2 regions of the Clostridium celatum genome follow, and region 1 is predicted to be linked to the other one. Evidence: riboswitches for the same ligand, from Rfam matches in the RefSeq annotation. Region 1 holds a riboswitch; the other holds the start of a gene.
What was found. Region 1 has a riboswitch for glycine ahead of LPC13_RS01675 (alanine/glycine:cation symporter family protein). Riboswitches for the same ligand answer to the same signal wherever they lie in the genome.

Region 1 (4,198 bases):
ATTAAATATGCTCCTAAAAAAAGAATACACACATTTTTAGCTACATCTGATGTTCATATGAAATATAAATTAAAAATGAGTGAAGAAGAAGTGCTAAAAAGGGCAACAGAAATGGTATCATATGCTAAAACACTAGTTGATGATGTAGAGTTTTCACCAGAAGATGGGTCAAGAACAAGAAGAGAATTTCTATATAAAGTTTTAGAAAATGTTATTGATGCTGGTGCAACTGTAGTTAATATTCCTGATACAGTAGGGTATTCAACTCCAAATGAGTTTGGAAAATTAATAAAAGACATAAAAGAAAATGTACCTAATATAAGTAAGGCAAAAATAAGTGTACATTGTCATAATGATTTAGGATTAGCAGTTGCAAATTCATTAGCTGCTATTGAAAATGGGGCAGAACAAGTAGAGTGTGCAGTTAATGGATTAGGAGAAAGAGCAGGCAATGCAGCTCTTGAGGAGATTGTAATGGCTCTTAGAACAAGAAAGGATATATATAAGTGTGATACAGGGATATCTACAGAAAGAATTTATAGAGTTTCAAGTATTGTTGCACATTTATCAGGGATATCAGTACAACCTAATAAGGCAATAGTAGGAGCAAATGCTTTTGCACATGAATCAGGAATACACCAAGATGGAGTGCTAAAAAATAGAGAAACTTATGAGATAATGACGCCGGAATCGGTAGGATTTAAAACTAATAATATGGTCTTAGGAAAACACTCAGGTAGACATGCGTTTGAAGATAGGATAATAGAGCTAGGATATAATTTAACTAAGGAACAATTAAATGAAGGTTTTAAAAAGTTTAAGGATTTAGCTGATAGAAAGAAGGAAATTTCTGATAAGGATATAGAAGCAATAATAAACCAAGGAGTAGTTTCAATTGAAGATTATTATAAGGTTGAAGTATTTAATGTTTCTACAGCTAAAAACATATCAGCAACAGCTACAGTAAAAATACTTTACAACGACATTGAAAAAGTAGAAGCAGCTTGTGGTGATGGACCAGTAAGTGCCCTTTATAAGGCCATAGAAAGGTCAATTGATATTAGTCCAGTATTAGAGGATTATTCTATACAAGCTATAACATCAGGTTCAGATGCGCTTGGTGAAGTTAAAGTTAAGTTATCCTTAGATGGTAAAAAAGTATTAGGTATGGGAATAAGTACAGATGTAATAGAGGCAAGTTTAATGGCATATATGAATGCATTAAATAAATTAAGAAATTAAAAAGATAAAAATGCTTGATTTTTTTTGAAAAGCTATATTATAATACCAATATAATTTAATATGTTCGGATGAAGGTAATGGGAGAGCGATTTAGAATCCACCGAAGAAGTAAATCTTTCAGGTATTAGGACCGTTACTGGACGAGCCTCTGGAGAGACTCAGATGAGAGCACCGAAGGAGCAAGGTTTAATTTTTATAATTAAATTGAAACTCTCAGGTAAAAGGACAGGGGATAAAGTATAGTAATAAGTGAATATTATAAATTAGTAATTTAAATAAATAATTATTAACTATAACGATGATAAGTATTTATAATAAATATTAGCATTTGTAGTTGTTATTAATTATTTATTTAAATAAAGCAATATACAAGATCTATAAGAACTTTTATATTAAAAATACTAGTTATAATCCTTACTTTTATAACTAACTTTAATCTCCTCCTAGAAATTTATTTTTAAGGGGGATTTTTTTATGGAATTTTTTAAAGAAATTGAAAATGTATTAAACAGTATTAATGGAATAGTATGGGGAGCACCTTTACTAATATTACTAGTAGGAACAGGTATTTATTTTACTTTTAAACTTGGGTTACTTCAAATTACTAAATTGCCACTTGCATTAAAATATTTATTTTCTAAAGATGATGAAGCAGATGATGAAGCAGCAGAAGGTGATGTATCAAGTTTTGCTGCACTTTGCACCGCATTATCAGCAACTATAGGAACAGGAAATATAGTAGGGGTTGCAACTGCTATATCTACAGGTGGGCCAGGGGCCTTATTTTGGATGTGGATAGCTGCTTTTTTTGGAATGGCAACTAAGTATGCTGAGGGTGTACTAGCTATAAAATATAGAGAAGTAGATGAAAATGGTCAAATGTCAGGTGGACCGATGTATTATATAGAAAAGGGTGTAGGAAATAAATTTTTAGCAAAGATGTTTGCTATATTTGGGGTTGCTGTTGCGTTACTTGGGATAGGAACATTTGGACAAGTAAAATCTATTTCATCAGCAGCTAAGATAAGTTTTAATATTCCAGTAGTAGTTACTGCAATAATTGTTACAGCGTTAGTTACGTTAGTTACTTTAGGAGGAATAAAAAGAATTTCATCAGTTGCAGAAAAAATAGTTCCTAGCATGGCAATATTATATATATTAGGAGCACTAATGGTTTTAATATTTAACTATAAAGCTATTCCAAATGCTATTAATTTAATTATAACTAGTGCATTTAATCCTAAGTCAGCTCTTGGAGGAACAGCAGGAATAACAGTTGCAATAGCAATTCAAAGAGGTGTTGGCAGAGGTGTTTTTTCAAATGAAGCAGGGCTTGGAAGTGCACCTATTGCATCAGCAGCAGCTAAGACAAAATCTCCAGTTAAGCAAGGGTTGATTTCTATGACAGGTACATTTATAGATACAATAATAATATGTACAATGACAGGACTTGCAATTATATTAACAGGAAGTTTTAATAGTGGGTTAGAAGGTGCAGAAATAACTACCTTAGCATTCCAAAGTGGATTGCCATTTGCTGTATTAGGAAAGTATGTGGTTAATATAGGATTAATATTTTTTGCATTCACAACTATAATAGGGTGGAATTATTATGGAGAGAGATGTATTGAATATTTAACTGGAGTAAAAGGAATAAAATTATATAAAATTGTATTTATAGCTTTTGTTGGTATAGGGCCATTTTTATCACTTGATTTAGTTTTTATAATAGCTGATATTGTTAATGGGTTAATGGCATTACCCAATTTAGTTGGATTAATAGCATTGAGACATGTTGTTATAAATGAAACTAATGAGTATTTTAAGAAAATTAAAAATGAAAGCAAAGATGAAAAAAGTAGTAAATTACAAATAAATTAAAAATAAGTATGCCTCAAAATTATAATTTACCAATTAGTCTTGAAGCTTTCCAAATAAAAAGCACACAGTAAGATTAAATGTTCTTATGGTGTGCTTTTATAATATTTGTTAATATAATTTATTTTTCACAAAGTACTAGCTATTTAGAGTCGGCTCCATTTTTTTATAATGATGAGAATATTATATTCTTGAAAAATATATATTTAATTATGAAAAGTTATTTAAATAAATTTTTATTGGGAGGGGACTATTGAAAGGAAATTTAATTTACAATGGAGTAGATAATTATAAAGCAATAGATAAGAGGGGAAATATAATAAATACAGTAATTATATTAAGTTTAGTTATTGTATTGATAATAAGTAGTGGTAATCTTTTGAAAAGATTAGTATTTACAAATAATATAGATGCTGGATACAATAATGAGGACTTACGATTAAGTGAAAATAATGAAAGTAATAAAAGTAATGAAAGCAATATAGAGGATAATACTGAAAAACAAGTATATGTAAATTCTTATTTAAATGAGGAAGAAAATAGCTTTATAAATTTAATATTAGATGGAGCAATAGAAAATTATAAAGAGTATAAAATTTTACCATCAATAACAATAGGGCAAGCTATATTAGAGTCTGGATGGGGAAAATCAGAATTGGCAGTAAGTCACAATAATTTATTTGGAATAAAAGCAGATTCAAGATGGGATGGTGCAGTAGCTGCTATAAATTCTAAAGAAAACTATAATGATAGTTATATATCAAACTTTAGAAAATATGATTCTATTGAGGAATCAATAGAGGATCATGGAAGGTTTTTATTTGATAGTGATAGATATAGAGATAATGGATTATTTGAAGGGAAGACTTATATAGAGCAAGCACAAGCTTTAGAAGATGCAGGATATAGTACAGCAAAAGATGAAAGTGGAGTGCCAATATATGCCGATAAATTAATAGCAATTATTGAGAAATATCACCTGATGGATTATGACAAACAAATTGTTTAATTATTTTCAGAATGATATCATAAATTTTTTGGCACCACAATTGTTTAAAATAATTTTAGTAGCGTTCTG
Region 2 (4,198 bases), on a different contig from region 1:
GCTTTTGTCTATATTATTTATAGTCTTACTCTCATTAGCTCCTGCTGATATTAATAATGTTCCTCCATTATTTACCCAAGTATTTAAAGCATCATATTGTTCTTTTTTTAAATTTGCCATATTATAATTATTTACTATTATTAAATCTAAACCATCAATATTTAAATAATTATTTCCTATAATATCTGAATTTAAATTAACAGTATTAATTTTTCCAGCTGTTGAATAAGAGGTATTAAAGGATATTTCTCCTAAATAACCTAATGCTGTTGCATCATCAGTTAATAGCCCTGTAAAAACATTTGCATCATTAATTCGCCCTGAAAAAAGTAATAATTCTTTTTCATAAACTACTTTATTATTATTAATTAAACATATAGTTCCTTTAGTTGAATTTTCAATAAACTTTACTGGAATTGATACATTTATATTTTCGCCTGCTTTAGCATTTACTTCTTTAGCATATGCATCATATCCACCTTGTGAATCACTAGCTACTCTTACCTCAATTTCTCCATTAAAATCTTCTGATAAATTCTCTACATTAATACCTATAGGCATATACTTTTGAGCTCTATATTTACCATCAATTCCATAATCTATAGTTACTTTATAATTACTATTCTTTTCATTTGCACTAACCTGTATATTAGGCATTATTAAGTTAAAAATAAAAATTAGTAATATATAGCTAAATATTTTTTTACTTTTTCCTTTTTTCATTAAGCTCCCCCATTTCACACTATTTGTTATTTATATACTTCATATTATATTTTACCCCATTTTTCCTTTATCTTCTTATTTTTTCCTTTAAGATTTTCTTAAAATTTTCTTACAATAAAAAAAAACAAAAAGTGATTATATAACATTTAATTAAGTTACATAATCACTTTTTGTCCAACTTTAACAAATAAATTTATTTTATTATTTATATAATTGCTTTTATCCTATTTTAATATTAGTCTTTTTTTAAATTTATGCACTTATAACCGGTAGGTTAATTTCCTTATGATAGCTTATTACCCTAATAGCTATTATAATTATTAAAGATATGAATTGAGCTGTTTCCAATCCTACCACTGGATAAATAAACCATAATATAGTTACACCTATAACTCCTGCAACACAATAAATATCATTTTTAAATATTTGTGGTTTTCTATTAGTTATAATATCTCTAAGTACTCCACCACCAACTCCAGTTATTCCAGCTACAAATGAAAAAACCATAAAATTATAATTACTTTCTATTGCCTTACTTGCTGCTGATACAAAAAATGCAGCTAATCCTAATGCATCAATAAACATAAATAAATTTTTATACTTAACTTTTCCTTTTAATATTATAGCAAGTAATGCTCCTGCTATAATAAATGGTATAGTTTTATAGCTAGTAAAAAATACCGGTATACCAACATTAGTAACTATATCTCTTAATACTCCTCCACCCATTGCTGTAATTATAGCTATTATATATATTCCAAAAATATCGAACTCTTCTTCTATAGCAACAATAGCTCCTGATACTGCAAAAGCAAAAACACCAATATACTCTAAAATAGCAATGTAGTCCAACTAAAATCCCCCTTAAAAATATAGATTAAGACTAATTATTAAAATAATTGCGCCTCTGTCTTTTTACCTGAAAGATTCTCTTACTACATTTAAGATTGCTTCGTCGGTGTCTTATATGAGCTTTCCAGAGTTTTCTCAAAATTTGGTCCTTTTGCCTGAGAGTTTGCCGCACTTTCCCCTTCGGCTCTGAATTAAAACAGTATCTCCCAAATTTATCAACGAAATACCTTTAAATTATAATAAAATCTTTTTATCAATTCAATATTTTTATATAAAATTTACTTAACTATTCATCACTACATACACATATAGAAGTTTGTAACTCTATATATTCTTCAACACTAAGCTCACTTAAATATTTATCATAATGTTCTTCTGAGCAAAATACTCCTATTTTATTATCTACATAATCCTTATTTAACTCTTTTTTGCAATACATACACTTTTTCATTTTTTATCTCTCCTTATCTTTAATTAAAATACTTTATCAGTTTGTAAATTAATTTGACTAATGTATTCAACTACTTTTAAACTTTATTATCTGCTGAAATCAATAATAAAAACCTATAAAGCAATAATTTTATTTCAAATAAATATGGCAAATGAAGATTTATATTTTCTAAGAAAATTTAATCTTTCATTTGCCATTACTAACATTACTTAAACAGCATTATTAAATTATTTACATTTCAAAACTTATGATTTATGCACAACTAATTTTCTGCTTATCGAGGGTTGCATATGAATCTAATAAGTTAATAATAAAATTTCTTGTATCCGTATCTAAATTTCTTGTACTTGATATGGATTTTACTGCAAACTTCTTAATTAAAAAGCTATATGCTAGCTCTCCTATAAATAATGCTGTGTTTGTCATTCTTGAATCATTTAATAATTCTTTAAACTCTATAGTTGTTCCTTTTATATATTCCTTTGCAATATTATAAACTTCATCAATACTAATTAATTTTAATACTACATCAATATCCTTATTTATTTTACTAACAAATTTATTAATTAAACTTATATAATTTTTCTCATGCTTTTCATTTACAAATTTTAAATTTTTCCCCATAATTAATCACCTCTATGTATACATTATAGAACATAAATTTGTCAATTATGTTACAAAGTGATTAAATTTATCTTAATATTTACTTGCTTTTAATAGCCTATATTTAAGTTAGTTTACTTCTTTATAGATATTCCTCTATAATACTTTGAGTACCTTTATCTTCAAAATTTTTCTTAGCTAATTCTTCATACATTTCTAATACTTTATTAAGTACAGGAAGGCTTTCACCTTTTTCATCCATTACCTCTTTAGCTATTTTCATATCTTTTATAAAATGCTTATTAAAAAATCCTGGTTCATAATCTTTTTCTATCATTTTATAACCATTATTTTGTAGTTGCCAGCTACCAGCTGCACCTTTTGATATAGCATCTAAAACTGTTTTAGGATCAAGTCCTGACTTTTTAGCATAAATTATAGATTCTGCTACTGCAGCTATAGTTCCTGCTATGGCTACTTGATTAGAAGCTTTACAGTTTTGTCCACTACCTGCTTCTCCAAGATAAATTATATTTTTTCCCATGCATTCAAATACATTATACATATATTCAAAATCCTCTTTGTTTCCACCCACCATAATAGATAAAGTAGCATTCTTTGCTCCAATATCTCCGCCTGAAACTGGCGCATCTAAAATATGAAATTTATTTCCCTTTTCATATAATTTCTTTGCTAAAAGTGGTGATGATGTTGTCATATCTACTAAATATGCACCTTCTCTTGCATATTCAAATATTCCTTCTTTCCCTAAATAAACCTCTTCTACATCCTTTGGATAGCCAACAATAGTAAATACTGCATCTGCATCCTTAACACATTCTTTAATACTGTCTTTAACTTCAATACCGTATTCCCTTAAAGGTTCACACTTTGAAAGTGTTCTACTATATACAGATACATTATGTCCACTCTTCTTTAAATTTATTGCCATAGAACTTCCCATAACCCCAGTTCCAATCCAAGCTATATTCATATCTATACCTCCATATTTTTTTCTAATTATAATATACTTATGATATTTTTTCCACTATCCGCCACTCATTTTATACACTTTATTTCATTAATGTTATATAATAGAAATATTGTATACTAAAGGGGGCTTATTTTATGGATTTACAAAGAAGAAAAAATCTTATTTTAAAGGGAAACATTTATAAAGTATTAGTTACACTTGCTATTCCAATTATGGCTAATAATATAATTCAATGTCTTTATAATATGGCAGATGGATTTTGGGTTAGTATGATTGGTTCTGTTGAATTTGCAGCTACATCTTTTGTATGGCCTGTTGATTTTCTATTTATTTCAATAGGTTCAGGAATTTCTATTGCTGGAACTGCTCTTTTATCTATATTAATTGGTGCTAATAAAGCAAAAGAAGGTAAAAAATATTCTGCTCAATTATTTGCAATTTCTCTATTAACTTCTGTAATATTTACTATAATAGGTTTTATTTTAACACCATTATTTGTTAGAGCAATGGGTGCAAGTGGTGACTTAGCTCATTTCAGTAATATATATCTTAGAATTACTTTTTTGTCTTTGCCA

Region 2: linked by a shared signal. The riboswitch ahead of LPC13_RS00240 (trimeric intracellular cation channel family protein) and the one ahead of LPC13_RS01675 (alanine/glycine:cation symporter family protein) in region 1 are both predicted to bind glycine.

The regions. Positions count from the first base shown of each region.
Region 1 covers NZ_JAJKGM010000002.1:98,449-102,646, forward strand. Annotated here, with positions in the region: gene LPC13_RS01670 (2-isopropylmalate synthase) at 1-1,242, shown strand, start outside; glycine riboswitch at 1,311-1,385, shown strand; glycine riboswitch at 1,386-1,480, shown strand; gene LPC13_RS01675 (alanine/glycine:cation symporter family protein) at 1,717-3,123, shown strand; gene LPC13_RS01680 (glycoside hydrolase family 73 protein) at 3,374-4,129, shown strand; gene LPC13_RS01685 (acylphosphatase) at 4,185-4,198, opposite strand, start outside.
Region 2 covers NZ_JAJKGM010000001.1:57,514-61,711, reverse strand. Annotated here, with positions in the region: gene LPC13_RS00245 (type 1 glutamine amidotransferase family protein) at 1-723, opposite strand, end outside; gene LPC13_RS00240 (trimeric intracellular cation channel family protein) at 976-1,575, opposite strand; glycine riboswitch at 1,629-1,705, opposite strand; glycine riboswitch at 1,709-1,794, opposite strand; gene LPC13_RS00235 (hypothetical protein) at 1,862-2,026, opposite strand; gene LPC13_RS00230 (hypothetical protein) at 2,279-2,650, opposite strand; gene LPC13_RS00225 (NAD(P)-dependent oxidoreductase) at 2,772-3,623, opposite strand; gene LPC13_RS00220 (MATE family efflux transporter) at 3,758-4,198, shown strand, end outside.